DNA from 2 places in the Martinezella sp. CNPSo 3890 genome. Region 2 is predicted to be linked to the other one. Evidence: riboswitches for the same ligand, from Rfam matches in the RefSeq annotation. Region 2 holds a riboswitch; the other holds the start of a gene.
What was found. A riboswitch is a leader RNA that binds a small molecule or an ion and turns the genes downstream of it on or off. The one in region 2 is predicted to bind S-adenosylmethionine.
Positions count from the first base shown of each region.

Region 1: another riboswitch for S-adenosylmethionine. It lies ahead of metA (homoserine O-acetyltransferase MetA); the one in region 2 lies ahead of AC13RC_RS00180 (O-succinylhomoserine sulfhydrylase).

Region 1 is NZ_JBXSOR010000015.1:86,774-96,355, reverse strand. It holds gene nagA (N-acetylglucosamine-6-phosphate deacetylase) at 1-154, opposite strand, end outside; gene AC13RC_RS26740 (SIS domain-containing protein) at 154-1,185, opposite strand; gene AC13RC_RS26735 (GntR family transcriptional regulator) at 1,182-1,955, opposite strand; gene AC13RC_RS26730 (aldose epimerase family protein) at 2,078-3,103, opposite strand; gene AC13RC_RS26725 (hypothetical protein) at 3,237-3,731, opposite strand; partial or broken gene AC13RC_RS26720 (vWA domain-containing protein) at 3,837-5,029, opposite strand; gene metA (homoserine O-acetyltransferase MetA) at 5,033-5,959, opposite strand; SAM riboswitch at 6,007-6,084, opposite strand; gene AC13RC_RS26710 (NUDIX hydrolase) at 6,163-6,585, opposite strand; gene AC13RC_RS26705 (AAA family ATPase) at 6,585-7,427, opposite strand; gene AC13RC_RS26700 (ABC transporter ATP-binding protein/permease) at 7,591-9,441, shown strand; gene efp (elongation factor P) at 9,575-9,582, opposite strand, start outside.
Region 2 is NZ_JBXSOR010000001.1:29,983-39,564, forward strand. It holds gene argF (ornithine carbamoyltransferase) at 1-337, shown strand, start outside; gene AC13RC_RS00165 (Hsp33 family molecular chaperone) at 386-1,375, shown strand; gene apaG (Co2+/Mg2+ efflux protein ApaG) at 1,485-1,877, opposite strand; gene AC13RC_RS00175 (DNA helicase) at 2,490-3,203, shown strand; gene AC13RC_RS00180 (O-succinylhomoserine sulfhydrylase) at 3,284-4,471, opposite strand; SAM riboswitch at 4,515-4,593, opposite strand; gene AC13RC_RS00185 (2'-deoxycytidine 5'-triphosphate deaminase) at 4,666-5,760, shown strand; tRNA gene AC13RC_RS00190 (tRNA-Gly) at 5,819-5,892, shown strand; gene AC13RC_RS00195 (LysR family transcriptional regulator) at 5,899-6,807, opposite strand; gene AC13RC_RS00200 (MFS transporter) at 6,909-8,135, shown strand; gene AC13RC_RS00205 (acyltransferase) at 8,248-8,823, shown strand; gene AC13RC_RS00210 (transporter substrate-binding domain-containing protein) at 9,024-9,582, shown strand, end outside.

The DNA of each region.
Region 1 (9,582 bases), on a different contig from region 2:
CACCGCCGTTCAACGCGATCGTTTCGGCATTGTCGGGCACATCATTGGCACCGGTAATGGCATGGATACGGCCATTGCCGATCACCAATGCGCTATCCTCGTGAAACCGGTCGCCATCGAAGATGCGGGCACCGGTAAAGACCTTGTAGTCCATCACATGGTCTCCGTTACCTTGAGGAGATTAGCCGGCTTGTCCGGGTCGAAACCCTTGCGACGCGTCACCGACTCGATGAGACGATAGTAGCACAGCAGCGACACGAGCGGATCGAGCAGGCCGTTGCCCGTCGTCGGCATGCGCAGGTTGATGCCGGCAAGCGGTGCGGTTGAGAAGGAGACGGCGGTGGCGCCGAGCTTCTGCAGGCGTTCGAGCGCCTGGGCATTGTTGGCAAAGGCAGCATCGTCGGGCGAGAAGGCGACAATCGGGAATCCCGGCTGCACGAGGCGCATCGGGCCGTGCATGAGTTCGGCCAGCGAGAAGGCTTCGGCATGAAGGCCGGCGGTTTCCTTGGCCTTCAGAGCTGCTTCCAGCGCGATGGCGAAGGCGGGACCGCGGCCGCCGGTATAGAGTGAGGAGGCATTGAAAAGCACATCCTCGGCAGCCTTGCCGTCGATGCCCGAGGTGGCGGCAAGCGCTTCCGGCAGTTTCGCAAGGCCGTCGATCAGGGCCTTATCCTGCGAAATCGCTGCCGTCACGCCGGCAAGGGCGGCAACCGAGGCGATGAAGGATTTTGTCGCAGCGACGCTCTGTTCCTTGCCAGCATTGAGGCCGAGCACGATGTCGGCCTCCTTGGCGAGCGGGCTGTCGGTGACGTTGACGACGGCGATCGTGGTGGCGCCACCCTTCTTGGCAGCGGCCTGCAGGGCGATGATGTCAGGGCTGCCGCCGGACTGCGAGACGGTGAAGTGGATGCCCCCCTTCAGATGCAGCGGTGCGCCATAGACGGAGGCGATCGATGGACCGACGGAGGCGACCGGGATGCCGCAGGAGATTTCGAAGAGATATTTGAAGAAAGTGGCGGCATGGTCGGAAGAGCCGCGCGCGGCCGTCGTGATCAGCGATGGACGACCGGTCGAGAAGAGCTTTGCGATCTCGGCGAAAGCGGGCTTTTCCTTTTCAAGCAGCGTCGCAACCACCTCGGGCGATTGGCCGGCTTCCGTCAGCATCAGGGATTGGGTCTCGCTCATAGGTCATCTCCAATTCTCAATTCAGCAACAAAATCATAGGCATCGCCGCGATAATGCGAGCGGGTATATTCCACGACGCGCTGGTCGGCCAGGCGGGAGACGCGTTCGATCAGAAGCGCCGGCGCGCCGGCCTTCACGGTCAGGATCGAGGCGGAGGTCGGGTCGAGCGTCACTGCAGTCAGCCTTTGCTGGGCACGCACCGGCTTGAAACCCTTGGCGGCAAGGGCGTCATATAGCGATCCTTCGGATATGGCATCTTCGCCCAGAAACTTGATGGGAACGACGGCGCGCTCGATAGCGAGTGGCTGGCCATCCGCCAGGCGCAGTCGGTCGAGCCGCAACACGGGCTCATCAAGGCGGAGGCCGAGCAGGAACGATTCCTCCGGCGCCGGTGCGCTGACGGTGCGTGACAGGATGCGCGCCGCCGGTTCGCGGCCGCGCGAGCGCATGTCGGCGGAGAAGGAGGAGAGGCGCCAGAGCGGTTGCTCGATGCGCTCGACATGCTGCGAGACGAAGGTGCCGCTGCCGTGGCGGGATTCGATGATGCCCGAGGCGAGGAGATCGCGATAGGCGGTACGCACCGTGACGCGGCCGATTTCCAACGCTCCGGCTAGGTCTCGCTCGCCCGGCAACGCCGTGCCGGGCTTCAGCAAACCTTCCTGGATGAGGCCGATCAGCGCCTGCGCCAGGCGCTTGTAAAGCGGTCCGCTCGCGGTCTCGTCGCTCAAACCGCGATTGTTCAATTCGAGGATCAAACTGGTTCTATCCATGGTGTTTATATAGAACCTATTTAGAACCAATCCACAAGGCGAATCTGGTCGCATCGCAAAAAAGAATCGGCCGGGCGCTTTGGACGCCCGGCCGACTTTCAAATGAGCGGGCCATGCCCAACTCAGTTCTTGGTGAAGATGTAATCCGTTTCCTGCCGCAATACCTCGCCCGGGCGGAGCACGGCATTGGGGAAGCCTTGGTGGTTGATGGCGTCGGGCCAGACCTGCGTTTCCAGGCAGAAACCGGCAAACGGGCCGATCTTGCGGCCGTCATGGCCGGGAACCGGCACGTCCAGCTTGAAACCGGTATAAAACTGCACGCCGGGCTCGGTGGTGCGCACCTCGAGCGAGACGCCGGAATTGACGCTGCGGGCAAGGACCACGGACCGCTTGGCGGTACGCTCGGTCGAGAGGCAGAAATTATGGTCGTAAAGCGCCTGCTCGCTTCCTTCGAAGCGCTTCATCGGCGCCATCTCGCGGAAATCGAAGGCGGTGCCTTCGACGGAGCGGATCTCGCCGGTCGGCACCTGCTTGTCGTCCGTCGGTGTGTAGTGATCGGCGGCGATCATGATGTCGTGGCCGAGGGCATCGTCGCGGCCGTCGAGATTGAAATAGGCGTGCTGGCAGACATTGGCGAGCGTCGGCTGGTCGGTTGTGGATTCGTAGGTGACTGACAATTCGCCGTTGCCATGGACCCAATAGGTCGCCTGGATCGTGCAATTGCCGGGATAGCCGGCACGACCATCGGGATCGACGATCTTCAGGACGACGCGGTCGGTATCGTGCTCGACGATGGTCCAGTTGCGCTTGGCGATATTGTTCTTGCCGCCATGCAGATGGGTGACGCCCTTTTCGTTGAGCTCCAGCTGATACTGCTTACCATCAAGCGTGAAGCGACCGGCGCCGATGCGGTTGGCGCAGCGGCCGGGCGTGGCGCCGAAATAGGAGGAATGAGCCGGATAGTCAGAAAAATTGTCGAAACCGAGCAGGAGCGCCGGCTCATGGCCATCAAGGCGAAGGTCCTGGATGACCGCGCCCCATGACATGATATGAGCCGTCAGGCCGCCACCGACGATCTTGACGCGATAAACGGTATCCCCATCGGCCGTCGTCCCAAAATGTTCCCGCTGCAAAGTGCTTTCCGTCATATCAGCTCATCCATTGCTTTTGAGTATGTGAGGCCAGACCCTGCCTCCATTCGCGCGGTTCCGCAACCGGGCAGAAGGCGAAATTTAAGGGCAAGCGGAAAGGGATCAAGGTCTGATTAGGCTTTGCCCATAGCTAGACTGACAGGCTATGCTGTGAATGTGAGGCGCATAAGACAGGCGGTCGATTTCGTCCTGATCCGTTCGGCTTATCGTGAAGAGAGCTGGCTGTCCGTCTGCTGAAAAGCGTTCTGATCATTTGGTTCGACCCATCCGCTTTTTCGGTCTTCATGATCACCATCAACCTGTCGCCGCGAACGGCGAGAAGGATGTAGAACGCCTTTTGACTGTATTTTTCCACGTACGAGTTCCAACGTCCCATGCCTGCCGCGTAGTTGGAATTTCCGTAGCTGCTTGTCTCCGCAGTAGCGCTCCAGCCATTGCTGGTGCTGATTCTCATAAATCTGCCCTGGCTGATTATTCCCATTCGGCATTTTTCACCAATGCTGGCCTTGGAGCCGATCTGTTCCCATTGTCCGGAGAAGCCCCCTTCCTCGGATCTTGCCTGCTGCGAGGCGAACAAAATGGTTGCGATGAAGAAAAGTATTTTTAAAGCGTAGCGCACGCACATCCCCATCGCTTTCCGCAGCAAGTCGTAGCGATATCCACTGCACTCCTCTTTCTACAAATGGTTGTGTCCATTTGGTGGCGATACGGCATGCAAATGCTGATCCGCTCAGCGCGACAATTCCCTTGTCGCCTTCTCCAACCCACCAAGCGTCAGGGATACATGCGGTCGCTCATCAGACGGCGGATGATTGAGATCGAGGTCGTATGGCCCCAATAGCTTTCCGGCACGGGGTTGATCCAGATGCATTTGCGGAAATGGCCTGTCACGCGGCCAAGCCAGGCCTCGCCGGCCTCCTTGTTCCAGTGCTCCACCGAGCCGCCCGGCTGAGTGATCTCGTAGGGGCTCATGGAGGCGTCGCCGACGAAGACGACGCGATAATCGGGACCGAAGGTGCGGATGAGGTCGGTCGTTGCCGTAATATCGACGCGCCGGCGGCGATTGTCCTTCCACACGCCTTCGTAGAGGCAGTTATGGAAGTAGAAATACTCCATGTGGCGGAACTCCGCGCGGGCGGCGGAGAAGAGTTCCTCCACGACGCGGATATGGTCGTCCATCGAGCCGCCGACATCGAAGAACATCAGAAGCTTCACCGCGTTGCGACGCTCCGGCCGTGTCTGAACGTCGAGATAGCCATGCTCCGCGGTCGAGCGGATCGTGCTGGAAAGATCAAGTTCCTCGGCCGCGCCCTCGCGCACCCAGCGGCGCAGGCGCTTTAGCGCCACCTTGATGTTGCGGGTGCCGAGCTCGACGCCGTCGTCGAGATTCCTGAAGTCGCGCCGATCCCAGACTTTTACCGCGCGGCGATGGCGCGAGGTTTCCTGGCCGATGCGCACGCCTTCCGGATTGTAGCCGTAGGCGCCGAAGGGGGAAGTGCCTGATGTGCCGATCCATTTCGAGCCGCCCTGATGCCGGCCCTTCTGCTCGGCGAGGCGCTCGCGCAGCGTCTCCATCAGCCTGTCGAAGCCACCGAGCGCCTCGATCTCTAGTCTTTCGTCTTCGGTCAGATGCCGCTCGGCAAGTTTGCGCAGCCATTCCTGGGGAATGGCGGTCGGCTCCATTGCTTCTCCATCGGCATTGCCGCCGATCGCCTCGACGCCGCGAAAGTAATCGGCGAAGACCTGGTCGAAGCGATCGATAAAGCGCTCGTCCTTAATCAGCGTCGCGCGGGCCAGATAGTAGAAAGCCTCCACGTCGTAATCGGAAATCCCTTCTTCCATTCCCTCAAGCAGCGAGAGGAATTCCCGGAGCGTCACCGGAACCTTCGCTTCCTTAAGTTTCAGGAAGAAGGGAATGAACAAGCCTCACGTCCTTTCCTGGCCAATCTCCTCCAGATCATACGGCGTGGTCTGGTAGATCTCATTGATCCAGTTGCCGAAGAACAGATGCGCATGGCTGCGCCACCGGTTCTGCGGAGGAATTTCCGGATCGTTATGCGGGAAGTAGTTGTGCGGCATCTTGATCGGCACGCCCGCATTCACATCCCGGAAATACTCATCTGCCAGCGAGGTAGAATCATACTCCACGTGATTGAACATGTAGAGCCGGTTGCAGGCCTGTTCGTGCACGAGACAGACGCCCATCTCGCTCGAGTCCATCAAGATTTCCAGGCCGGGCACTTTTTCGATGTCTGCGCGGCGCACTTCGGTCCAGCGGGACACCGGAATGGCGAAATCGTCGGAGAAGCCGTTGAGATAGACCGAGGAGGGCTTCAGGTTCTGGTGGCGATAGACGCCGAAGGCTTTCTCCGTCAGCGTATATTTCGGCACCTTGTGGAAATGGTAGATCGCCGCCATGGCGCCCCAGCAGACGTTCATCGTCGAATGGACATTGGTGGTTGTCCAATCCAAGATCTCCTGCATTTCCTTCCAATAGGTGACGTCTTCATATTCCAGCAGTTCGATCGGCGCGCCGGTGATGATGAAGCCGTCGAACTTGCGGTGCTTCACTTCTTCCCACGTTTCGTAGAAAGCAAGCAGATGCTCCTGCGAGGTGTTCTTGGCCTTGTGGCCGCCAACGCGCACCAGCGAAAACTCCACCTGCAGTGGCGATGCGCCGACCAGGCGCGCCATCTGGATCTCGGTCTTGATCTTGTTCGGCATGAGGTTGAGAAGCCCGATCTGAAGGGGGCGGATATCCTGACGGAACGCCACCGTTTCGGTCATCACCCGCACACCCTCGTTCTGAAGGGTTTCAAACGCGGGGAGCGTATCGGGAATCTTGATGGGCATTGTTTCACTCGCCAAATACAAAAAAACCGGCCGCGATAAGAATCGCTACCGGTCCGCACGCGGCCCTTTAGCGACTTATTTAACGTGGCTGCAAGCCGGCCGGCCAAATCACCACGAGAGAAATTTCATAAACCCGACATCTCCGCGGGTCAATGGGGCAAGGTCGCGATGGTTGGCGGCCGTGTTCTGATGTCCGTTCTCGCCTACAGACGGTTGAGAAGTGCGTCCATATTGTAGCCAAGGCGTTTGTGTGCTTCAGCTAGCGGTATCCAGAAAAAACGGAAGCAGATCGGCCCGCCGCCGCCAAACGGTTTCATCTCGAAATGGTGCCACGTGTCGGGTACTGTCTCCGGCAGATTGCAACAGAAGTAGTGTCGCTGATGATGATAGGTGCGCCCTTCGCGTTCAAAGCGATAGTCATGCACGCCCAACTTGCGCAGAAGGCCCGAAGTGAGGCCCGTTTCCTCCTCGAACTCGCGTGCGGCTGCGAGCTCAAGATCTTCATCATCCTCGACCGTGCCGCCAGGAACCTGGAGCTGGACAGCGGGAAAATCTGGCTCATCGAAGACAAGCAGATGCCCATCTCGAACCGCATAGATTAGGACTTTCACGGCATCCGGCAGCATCACTTTCCTTGCCCTCGCGCCATGAAGGCTAGCCGTTCGAAGAGATGGACATCCTGCTCGTTCTTCAGCAGTGCGCCATGCAGCTTCGGCAACGCGTTCTTCGCATCGGCGCGCAACGTTTCCGGATCGATATCGTCGGCAACCAGCAGGCGGATCCAGTCGAGCGCTTCGGAGGTAGAAGGCTTCTTTTTCAGGCCCGGCACGTCGCGGATTTCGAAGAATTGCGTCAGTGCCGCATGAACGAGCGCCTGCTTGATGCCGGGATAATGCACCTCGACGATGCGCTTCAGCGTCTCCATGTCGGGAAAGCGGATATAGTGGAAGAAACAGCGGCGCAGGAAGGCGTCCGGCAGTTCCTTCTCGTTGTTCGAGGTGATGATGACGATCGGGCGGATCGCGGCCCGGATCGTCTCCCCGGTCTCGTAGACATGGAATTCCATGCGGTCGAGTTCCTGCAGGAGATCGTTCGGGAATTCGATATCGGCCTTGTCGATCTCGTCGATCAGCAGCACGCACTTCTTCAGCGAGGTGAAGGCCTGCCAGAGCTTGCCCTGACGGATATAGTTCCTGACATCATGAACTCTGACGTCGCCGAGCTGGCTGTCGCGCAGACGTGAAACTGCATCATATTCGTAGAGACCCTGCTGGGCCTTCGTCGTCGATTTGACATTCCACTCGATCAGGTCGAGACCGAGCGCGGCCGCCACCTGGCGTGCAAGTTCGGTCTTACCCGTACCGGGTTCGCCCTTTACGAGAAGTGGTCGCTCCAACCTTATGGCGGCATTGACGGCGACCATCAGATCCTTGTCGGCGATATAGTCGGCGGTTCCCTGGAATTGCATCGGAAGGCTTTCTCAATCTTTCGAGCGCAAGCTAATTGCTGACCTTATTCGGTTCAAGACGCGAAACCGTGTATATAGGAATGTGATCCCACCGATCTATTGCAAGGGTGGACATGAGGGCGGGTCATGATTAACTGACGGGACGCGTCGCAGGGAAGTGCTGATGGCAGTTGAAAAGCAAGCCAAGCCGAATATCGAGGGAAATGAACAGGTCGGATACGATTTGAGCCTTTTCTTTCGGCTGAGGATGATGTTCTCCGCTTTCTGGAATTCGCCGGTCCGCATCAAGATCATTTCCCTGACTATCGCGCTTTTCGTGATCATTCTGGTCACGGCCTATGTCCAGGTGCTGCTCAACAACTGGAATGCGCCCTTCTACGATTCGCTGGCAAGGCGCGATATTTCCGCTTTCTTCCATCAGCTCGGTGTCTTCGGCATCATCGCCGGCTCGCTGCTGGTCCTCAATGTCGTTCAGGCCTGGCTCAACCAGATGACCGCGCTCTACATGCGCGAGGGGCTGGCGCGCGATCTAGTCGATCAATGGCTGCAGGCCAAGCGTGCGCTTCGTCTTGCCTCCTCCGGCCTGATCGGCGTCAATCCCGACCAGCGACTGCATGAGGACGCCCGCAATCTTGCCGAAAGCTCGACGGGGCTTGCCATCGGACTGGTACAGGCGACGATCCTGCTTTTGAGCTTCATCGGCGTGCTCTGGGAGCTCTCCAGCGGCATGGTCTTTCACCTCCGGGGCATGAGCTTCTCCATTCCCGGCTACATGGTCTGGGCGGCAATCCTCTATGCCGGATCCGCCTCTTTCCTCAGCCAATTTGTTGGCCGGCGTCTGGTGAGATTGAATGCAGACCGCTATTCGAAGGAAGCCGAGCTGCGCTTCGCGCTCATGCATGCCAATGAGCATATGCCGGCAATCACCATCGCCGGAGGCGAGGAGAACGAGCGCCGGCGGATCAATCTCGATATATCGGCCGTGCTTGCCGTCATCCGTCAGCTTGCCATCGCCAATACCAATCTCACCTGGGTTTCGGCCGGCTATGGCTGGCTGGTACTGATCATTCCCATCCTCGTTGCCGCGCCCGCCTATTTCTCCGGCGGTCTGACCTTCGGTCAGCTGATGGTGGCCGTCGGCGCCTTCAATCAGGTCAATTCGGCGCTGCGCTGGTATGTCGCCAATTTCGGCCCGATTGCCGAATGGCGTGCGACGCTGATGCGCGTCACTGATTTCCGCAAGGCACTGACGGAAATGGACGATAAAATGCCGATGCCGCACACCCTCGTCTTCGAAAAGGCGGCGCCGGGCACGATGGTCTGGACCGATCTGGAGATTTCGACGAAGACCAGCGACGAGGCGACGGAAAACGGCTTCCGGATCGCGGAGGGTACGGTCACGATCAATGCCGGCGAGCATGTGATGATCAACGGCGATCACGGCGTGAACCGCAGGCTGCTGTTCGAGGTGCTGGCGCATCAATGGTATAGCGGTTCCGGCACGGTCAGCCTGCCGCCGATGGACGACATGCTGTTCGTGCCGCACACGCCCTATGTGCCGACCGGCACCCTCAGGGAGGCAATCTGTTTTCCGGACGATCGGGACGCCTATGACGATGCCGCCGTCGATGCCGTCATCGACAAGGTAGGGCTTGGCCGTCTGAAGAGCCGTCTCGATACGCAGGCTCGCTGGGATCGATTGCTCGATACTGAAGAGCAGAAAGCCGTCGGTTTTGCGCATTTGCTGCTTGCAAAGCCGAAATGGGTCGTCTTCGACGATGCCCTGGAAGGGCTGGAGGCCGAGGTTCAGGCGAAGGCCTTTGCTCTGCTGGCCGAGCTGGAAGATGCAACCCTTATCTATATCGGCCGCTCCGACGCCTTCATGCACGCCATGTCGCCGCGCGTCCTGCATCTGCAGTCCCTGGCTCCGCATGAGCACAGCACCGATATGCAAACGCCTTCCGAAACTGCCGGTGCGGCGCAGGTGGATGAGAAAAAGGCCAGTGCGCCGTAACCAGGCCCACCGCAACCAGGGCGGCACGGTAAGTCTTCGCGCAGTCGCTGCCCCTCCGGCTTCAATTTTCCCAAAACGCAAAACGCCCCGTCACCAGGACGAGGCGTTCTTCATGCAAGCAGGTGGCCGAGGCTCAGTCCT
Region 2 (9,582 bases):
GAACTGGGCCCGCAACGAGGGCGCCGAAATCATGCTCTCGCATGATGCAGACCGTGCGGTCGCCGGCGCCGATTGCGTGGTAACCGATACCTGGGTTTCCATGAATCAGGAGCACCGGGCACGCGGTCACAACGTCTTCCAGCCTTATCAGGTCAACAAGGCTTTGATGGCACAGGCCGGCAAAGACGCTTTGTTCATGCATTGCCTGCCTGCTCATCGCGGGGAGGAGGTGACGGACGAGGTGATCGATGGCCCGCAATCCGTTGTCTTCGATGAGGCGGAAAACCGCCTTCATGCGCAAAAGTCGATTCTTGCTTGGTGCCTGGGCGCGATCTGAAGATATTAAACCGCGTCTCAAGGGCGCGGGCGCAGTAGGAGTAAAGCAATGGCCGAAAATGCCGCAACGCTGGGTCAGTTTGATTTCGCCGGTGACGATCATGTCGTTCCCTTCCAGGTGGAAGGTCTGGACGTGCGCGGCCGTGCCGTACAGCTCGGTCCGCTGCTGGACGCGATCCTTGCCCGGCATGACTATCCGACGCCGGTTGCACGCCTTCTGGCGGAGGCCATCGTCCTGACCGTCCTGCTTGGCACGTCGCTGAAATTCGAAGGCAAGTTTACCGTACAGACCAAGGGCGACGGTCCCGTGGACCTGCTGGTTGCCGATTTCACGACGCCGGAAAATGTTCGCGCCTATGCCCGTTTCGACGAAGAAGCACTGGAAAAGGCAGTCGCCGAAGGCCGGACCGAGCCGGAACAGCTGCTCGGCAAAGGCGTTCTCGCCTTCACCATCGATCAGGGCCGTTTCAGCCAGCCCTATCAGGGCATTGTCGCGCTTGATGGCGCCTCGCTCGAAGAGATTGCCGGCACCTATTTCCGTCAGTCGGAGCAGATCCCGACGCGCGTGCGTCTGGGGGCGGCAGAACTTTTCGACCGTGATGAGAACGGCAAGCCGCGTCACCGCTGGCGGGCCGGTGGCCTGATCGCGCAGTTCCTGCCCGAAGCGCCCGAGCGCATGCGTCAGCCGGACCTGCATGGCGGTGACGGCGATACCGGCGTGCGCGATCATGTAGAAGACGATGCCTGGGCGGAGGCACGCAGCCTTGTGGAAACCATCGATGCCGATGAGCTGACGGATCCGCAGGTTGGCACCGAGCGCCTTCTCTATCGCCTGTTCCACGAGCGTGGCGTACGCGTCTATGAACCGAAGGCCGTCTATGACCGCTGCTCGTGCTCGCGCGACAAGCTGAAGGGCGTGTTGAAGGGTTTCACGGCTGAGGAGATCGAGGCCAGCCAGGACAATGGCGAGATCGCCGTGACCTGCGAGTTCTGCTCGACCACCTATCGCTTCGAAGTGTCGGAGATAGAAGCGGCTTAATGCCGCTCTCGAGCAATTCCAGGAAAAGTGTGTAGCGGTTTTCCGTCCGGAATAGCATGAAAACAAAGGGATAGAGCATTTTCGCGATTCGAAGAAAAGCGAAACTGCTCTAGTTCAGCGTGCGCAGCAGGTTCGGCGTATCCAGCGAGAAGGCGGGGATCTTGACATGGAAGAGTTCCCCGTCGTCCGTTTCCATCTGGTAATGGCCGAACATCATGCCTGAGGGCGTGTCCAGCGGGCAGCCGGAGGAATATTCATAGGTATCGCCGGGCTTCAGATGCGGCTGCTCACCGACGACTCCTGGCCCCGTTACTTCATCCACCATGCCATTCATGTCAGTGATGTGCCAGTAGCGCGTCACCAGCTTCACGGCCCGCTTCGAGTGGTTGGAAATGACGATGCGATACCCCCAGACATAGCGATCATCGTCCGGATCGGATTGCTCCTCCAGATAAAACGGCTCTACAACCACTTCGATGTCGCGTGTTAGGGCGCGATACATGCCTGATACCTTGCCACTGCTCTGAGGCGCCGGAGGCTCCTCGAAGCCCCATTATCGTCTCAGCATTTTCACGTCTGCGGCATATTATCCGCTTTCCACTGCTCCCGCAAAGCGCAGGATATCTAGCGGTATCCTATAACCAATCCATTCCGTCAAGGAACGGCGTGATGAAATCTCGCTTAGGGATGCGGATCATTCTGAAATTCAGCTATTACGACGAATGAAGAAGGTTAGTCCTTTACTCTCAAAGTATCTCGTTTCGCTCGTCATTTAGTCTTGTCTACCATAATGCCGCCGATGGAGCTTATGGAGTGGGGATACGCTTGCTGCAATTGCTGGTGCACTTCAGGGAGTGGGCGTCACATCTGATCGCCAGTTATTAAAACCTCTCGGCCATATAACCCACTGTCCTTCTTTATGTTCCGCTGAGGGAACTTGCGCCCGATTCCCTCTCAGGAGGATTTCGGCTATCATCTGATTCTGGCATGGCCCGTGCCTCCCCCCTCCATTCGGGAAAGTATATTTCATGCGGGGCCGTCGATATCAAAACCGACTGTTTGAGCGCCTGGCATAAGGAGGGGTTGCGGTCATTGCTCGCAATAGGAGGTTTAGATGAGGCTTTCTGCCCCTGTTTATCATTTGAAGCGTAAGGCGAAACTCCTGTCTCGCCAGCAGAAAATCCCCTTGCACGCTGCGCTGGATCGCGTCGCGGCTGGCGAAGGCTTTGGAGGCTGGAGCTTGCTTGCAAGTAAAACGAACACGGCCGTATCTGTCAGCGAACTGTATTCGCGTTTAAGCCCGGGCGATCTGGTGCTGATCGGCGCGCGGCCCGGCCACGGCAAGACCCTGATGAGCTTGCGGCTCGCCGTCGAAGCCATGAAGGCTGGTAACCGCAGTGTCTTCTTCACGCTGGAAGACACCGAGAAAGTGGTTCTGGACCGTTTTCCGGTGATCGGCGCCGATCACGCGGAATTTGCCGATTTGTTCGGATTCGACAATTCGGATGCCATCAGCGCTGACTATATCGTCGAAAAGCTGGCCCAGGCGTCACGCGGCACGTTGGCGGTCGTCGATTTTCTGCAGCTGCTCGATCAGAAACGGGAAAAACCGGAGCTGATGATCCAGGTCCGGGCGCTGAAGGCGTTTGCGCGCGCCAGAGGCGTGATCGTCGTCTTTGTCTCGCAGATCGACCGTTCCTATGATCCGGCGCTGAAACCAGTGCCCGATCTCTCGGATGTTCGCCTGCCGAATCCGCTGGATCTCAAATTGTTCGACAAGACGGTCTTTCTGAACAACGGTCTGGTTGAATTCAAGGCCGCTAGCTGACGAGCTACCCTATCTCTCGCGAGATTGCCCGATGAGGGCAGGTCGAGCCGCCCGGAAAAATCCGGGCGGCTCGATTGATATCAGGCGGAAACCTGCTCGAGCGCGCGGGCGAAGTCCTCGACCAGATCCACGCTGTCTTCGATGCCGGCGGAGAAGCGCACGGTGCCCGGCGAAATGCCGAGCTCGGCGCGGGCCTCGTCGGTGAGGTTCTTGTGCGTCGTGGTGGCAGGATGGGTGATCAGGCTCTTCGAGTCGCCGAGATTGTTGGAAATCTTGACGATCTCCAGCGCATTCTGCAGCTTGAAGGCCGCTTCCTTGCCGCCCTTGAGCTCGAAGGCGACCAGCGTAGAGCCGCCGCTCATCTGCTTGGCGATGATATCGGCCTGCGGATGGTCCTTGCGGCCTGGATAGATCACGCGGGCGACCTTGTTGGTCTGCTCGGCGAGGAAATCGGCAACCTTGGAGGCGTTCGCCGTCTGCTGCGCAACGCGCAGCGGCAGCGTCTCAATGCCTTTCAGCAGCGTCCAGGCGGTAAAGGGAGACATGGCCGGGCCGGTGTGGCGGAAATAGTCCTGCAGGTTCTCGTCGATCCACTGCTTGTCGGAGAGGATGACGCCGCCGAGAGAACGGCCTTGGCCGTCGATATGCTTGGTGGCGGAGTAGACGACGATATGGGCGCCAAGTTCTAGCGGCTTTTGGAAGAGCGGCGTCGCGAAGACGTTGTCGACCACGACCTTCGCGCCGATCTGGTTGGCGAGCTTGGCAACGGCGGCAATATCGACCACTTCCAGCGTCGGGTTGGTCGGGCTTTCGAGGAAGAACACCTTGGTGTTCGGGCGGATGGCCTTTTCCCAGTTCTCGGTAAAGCGGCCGTCGACCAGCGTGCATTCGATGCCGTATTTCGGCGCCAGCGTCTCGACCACCCAGCGGCAGGAGCCAAAGAGGGCGCGGGCAGCGACGATATGATCGCCGGCCTTCAGCTGGCAAAGGATGGCTGCGGAGACCGCGGCCATGCCGGACGCGGTGGCGCGGGCGTCTTCAGCGCCTTCCAGCGCGCACATGCGCTTTTCGAACATGTCGTTGGTGGGGCTGCCGTAGCGGGCGTAGATGAAACCGTCCGTCTCGCCCTTGAAACGGGCTTCCGCCGCTTCCGACGTGTCGTAGACGAAGCCCTGGGTCAGATAGATTGCTTCGGAGGTCTCGCCGAATTGCGAACGGAGCGTTCCGTTGTGTACGAGCTGGGTTGCGGGGCGCCAAGTCTTGCTCATGCCATCACCACTTTCAAAACAAAAAAACCGGTCGCAAAAGCAGACCGGTTCAACCCCGGTCTTTTTAGCCATTTGTTTAACGTGGCTGCAAGCCGACCGGCCAAATCACCACGGGATAAGTTGCAATACTGCCGTTGACGGCTTGCGTCAATTCCCCGAGTTTGGTTTTGTCTGCGACAAATTATGAGAGAAGCATGATGGCTCGCAATACTGGAATTTTGGCCGATCGCGCCATCGCAGCGCTGTTTGAAACGGGGCGGCTGACGAGCGAGAGAGAACTGGATGTCGATCAGATCCAGCCGGCAAGCCTTGACCTGCGGCTCGGCTCGCATGCCTTCCGCGTCCGCGCCAGCTTCATGCCCGGTCCATCGCACCTCGTCGCCGATAAGCTCGACCGGCTGAAACTGCATGTGGTCGATCTCTCCGAAGGCGCTGTGCTGGAAACGGGCTGCGTCTATATTGTGCCGCTGATGGAGCGGCTGGATCTACCCGAGGATATGTCGGCCTCCGCCAATCCGAAGAGCTCGACCGGCCGTCTCGACATCTTCACCCGCGTCATCACCGACCGGGCGCAGGAGTTCGACAAGATCCCGGCCGGCTATTCCGGCCCGCTCTATCTCGAAATCAGCCCGCGCACCTTCCCGATCGTCGTGCGCCGCGGTTCGCGCCTGTCGCAGATCCGCTTCCGCGTCGGCCAAGCCCTGCTCACCGAGCCGGAACTGCTGGCGCTACACGAGAGCGAGACGCTGGTCGCCAGCAAGAAGCCGAATATCACCGGCGGCGGCATCGCTCTCTCGATCGATCTTGCCGGCGACAAGGAAGGGCTTATCGGCTATCGCGGCAAGCACCATACGGCGGTTGTGGATGTCGACAAAAAGGCCCAGCACGATATCTTTGACTTCTGGGAGCCGCTCTACAGCCGCGGCCGGACCGAGCTGATCCTCGATCCCGATGAGTTCTACATCCTCGTCTCGCGCGAGGCTGTGCATGTGCCGCCGCATTTCGCCGCCGAAATGACGCCCTTCGATCCGCTGGTCGGCGAATTTCGCGTCCACTATGCCGGCTTCTTCGATCCCGGCTTCGGCCACGCACCGGCCGGCGGCCGCGGCAGTCGCGCTGTGCTGGAAGTGCGCAGCCACGAAGTGCCCTTCATACTGGAAGACGGCCAGATCGTTGGGCGGCTGATCTACGAACACATGCTGGAACAGCCAAGCAGCCTCTACGGCTCCGGTCTCGGCTCGAACTACCAGGCACAGGGCCTGAAGCTCTCCAAGCACTTCCGGCTGTGATCGACTATTTGGTGGCCTTGACAGAGGCCGCCAACTGTTGGACATCTCAAGGTGTCAGGCGGGTGTAGCTCAATGGTAGAGCAGCAGCTTCCCAAGCTGAATACGAGGGTTCGATTCCCTTCACCCGCTCCATACTTTTCACGCCAGAAGCGGTCTCTTCGTTTTCAGCGTTTCCTTCAGCGCTTCCCCAAAAATTGCGATCGGACGGGCAAGCCGCCCCGCCGGCGGGCGATGCACCAGCCAGTTGACGACCTTCGGGCTGAAATCCGGGGCTTCGACGATTTCGACCAAATCGCGCCAGCGGCTGTCCGCTAGTGCGGCCGGCGTCAAGACACCGATGCCGAGACCGCGCGCGACCAGCGACATTCTGAGATCGGCGCTCATGGCCTCGACGCCGACGTCGAAGGGCAGGCGTTCGGCTTCGAAGCGATGCTGAATGAAGGCGCGAAAGCCGCAGCCGCTCTGGTTCATGATCCAGGGGAAGCGGGAGAGATCTTCCAATCTCGGTTCCTTGGGGACGCCCAGCGAGGGTGCCGCGACGAGAATGACGGCATGGACTCCGAGCATCTCGCCGACGACATTATCCGGCGGCTGCAGCCCTTCCGCCAGGCAGACGGTTGCCGCATCGAGCTGACTGTGAGCGACCTGTTCGATCAGTTGCGGCGACCAGCCGGTGACGACGCGCAGCGTCAATTGCGGAAACTGGCCGCGTAACTCGTCGAGCGGGGCCGATAAGGCCGCTTCGGAGAGATAAGGCATGATCCCGAGACGGAATTCGCCGCCGATTGTGCCGCCGGGCGAAACGCCTGCCTTCAGATCGTCGAGCGAGCGAAGCACGCGGCGCCCATGCTCATAGGCCTCGCGTCCTGCCGCCGTTGGCCGCAAGGGCTTCGACTGCCGGTCGAGCAGCGCAATGCCGAGGCTGTCTTCCAGGTTCTGTATGCGGCGGGTGATGCCTGGCTGGGTCAGATTGATGCGCGCGGAGGCGGCAACGATCGAACCTGTTTCCACCACTGCGACGAAGGCTTCCAGGTCATGAATGTTCATGCTTGGCTCGCATAATCATTATTAGTTCATTTTAATTGCCGCATTATGCAATAAAGCGATAATGATTGCTATCTTTATTATCAGAAATTATTGGAGAGATCATGTCGCAAGTCCCGGAATGCATCACGAGCGAGCCGGAGGAAGAGGTTTCCGCAGCAACGGCCGCTCCCTCGACATTGTTGTTCGCCATCGCGACCGGCGTCATCATCATCAATCTTTTCGCGCCTCAGACACTGGTCGGCATCATCGGTCCGTCGCTCGGCTTTTCCGAAAGCGGTGCCGGCCTGGTGGCCATGGCCTCGCTGCTTGGCTACGCCGCCGGCCTGTTCTTTCTGGTGCCGCTGGCGGATCTTATGGAGAACCGGCAGCTGGTGCTGCGCATGCTCCTTTCGGCTCTGGTCATGGCCGTTGCCGCCGCCTTTGCGCCGACCGGCTGGAGCCTGTTGATCTTCCTCTTCCTTCTGGGAGCGGCCTGTTCCGCCATCCAGATCCTCGTGCCGATCGCGGCAGCGATGGCGCCGCCTGAGCATCGCGGCCGGGTGATCGGCAATGTCATGAGTGGCGTCATGGTCGGCATTCTTGTCTCGCGACCGCTGGCGAGCCTGATTGCCGATTTCTGGGGCTGGAGAAGTTTCTATGCGTTGAGCGCCGCAACGCTTGCGCTCCTCGCCGCTGTGCTCGCCCTACGCCTGCCCGAGCGGCGCCCTCTGATCAGCGCGAGCTACGGGGCCTTGATCGGTTCGCTCTTCAAGCTTTTGCAGGAGGAACCGGTGCTGCGGCTGCGCGCCTTCACGGCAGCCTTGATGATGGCGAGCTTCAGCCTGTTCTGGACTTCCGTCGCACTGCGTCTGGCGCAGCCGCCGTTCTCGCTCGGCCAATCCGGCATCGCGCTGTTTGCCCTTGTGGGTGCCGGTGGTGCCGCGGCGACCTCCGTCTTCGGCCGTATGGGCGACAGGGGATGGACGCGGACGGCGACATTGGCCTCGCATGTGATCGTGCTTGCCGCGATGGCGCTGGCCGCCTGGGTGGGTGGAATACGCTCGGGCAGCTCCGTGGCCCTGTTGATCCTTCTGGGCATGAGCGCCGTCTTGCTCGATGTCGGCGTCACCGGCGATCAGACCTTAGGTCGCCGTGCCGTCAATCTCCTGAAGCCGGAGGCGCGCGGGCGGATCAATGGTCTGTTCGTCGGCATCTTCTTCCTCGGCGGGGCTCTCGGATCGGCGCTCGCCGGCACGGCATGGGATTTCGGCGGCTGGGCTGCCGTATGCGCAGGGGCGGCGGGCTTTGGCGTGATTGCATTGATCACGGGTCTTGCTGCGCGCACCTGAGCAATGCAAGGACAGCACTTGTGGCTGCGCTGCCGCATCGCCATCTGTGACGCATTCAGGTGGCCGCCAGACAAGCATGCAAAAACAGGCGCCCCTTGTCAGGAGCGTCGGAATGCGTGGAATAGCTTGGGTTTACAGGCTGAGGGCGCTCTTTCGAAGCGGTGCGCTGAAGATTGCCCGCAGCACGAAAGTACCTCTCGGCACCAGGATCATCTGGCGGCGCGGCGACGTTCGCATCGGGGAAAGAGTGCATTTCCGCAAGGGAGTCGTCATCGATGCACAGGAAGGCAGCATCGAGATCGGTAATCACGTCTCCTTCAACGATTACAGCATTCTGCTGGGCCGCGGCGGGATCGTCATAGGCAATGATGTACGCATCGCTGCGCATGCGATGATCGTTTCCTTCGATCACAATTTCGATGATATTTCCCGCCCAATTCGTCTTCAGGGCGTGACGAAGAAGCCGATCGTCATCGAAGACGATGTCTGGATCGGAGCGGGCGCCAAGATCCTCGGTGGCTCCCATATTTCCAAAGGATGCGTTATCGGCGCCAACGCCGTCGTCAAGGGCAGGACCGAGCCTTACGGCATCTATGTCGGTACCCCGGCAAGGCTGCTGAAGCGGCGCGGAGAGGCGGACCGCACCCGATCGGGAAAGATTGAACGGCTGGTCCTGCAGAAAAAGTAAAAAAGCTCGAACGTCGCTCATCCCGGAGCTTCGGCCATCAGTAGACCGCGATATTCCCCCTGCGGCATGACTCTGTTACATCGGATTCGTGAAACCAGAGATGTGCATCCACGACCGGAGGCCCGATCCAGACCATGCGTGTTTGCCTTTCCTCGATCATGTCGGCCGCCCGGCATCTCGCGCTTACGGCCTTGATCGCCATGTCCTGCACCCTGCCGCTTGCCGCCCAGGAGACGAAGCCGCAGAGCCTGCCGATCCTGTTCGATGCGCGTGAGCGCCTTCCGAAGCCGGATCTGTCCTCGCTGGTCAGACTGCGCTTCCTGACGTCGATCGACTTTCCGCCCTTCAATTTTCTCGATCAGAGCGGCAAGCTCACCGGCTTCCATGTCGAGCTGGCGCGCAAGATCTGCGACGAGCTGGCAATAGCGGACAAATGCCAGATCCAGGCCTTGCCCTTTGGCGAATTGCAGGGCGCACTTGCCGCTTCGCAAGGCGATGCCGTCATCGCCGGCGTTGCGGTCACACCCGAACTGCGCAAGACCTTCGCCTTTTCACGGCCGTTCCTGATGTTGCCGGCCCGCTTCGTGCGCAACCTCAAGGCATCGATCGGCGGCACGACGGCCGCCTCGCTCTCGGGACATCCTGTTGGCGTCGTCAAGGGCACGGTGCACGAGGCGATGCTGGCGGCCTTCTTCCCGGCGATCAAGTCGGTGCCGTTCGATGACAAGGATGGGCTTCTGGCCGCCGTCAAGGACGGCA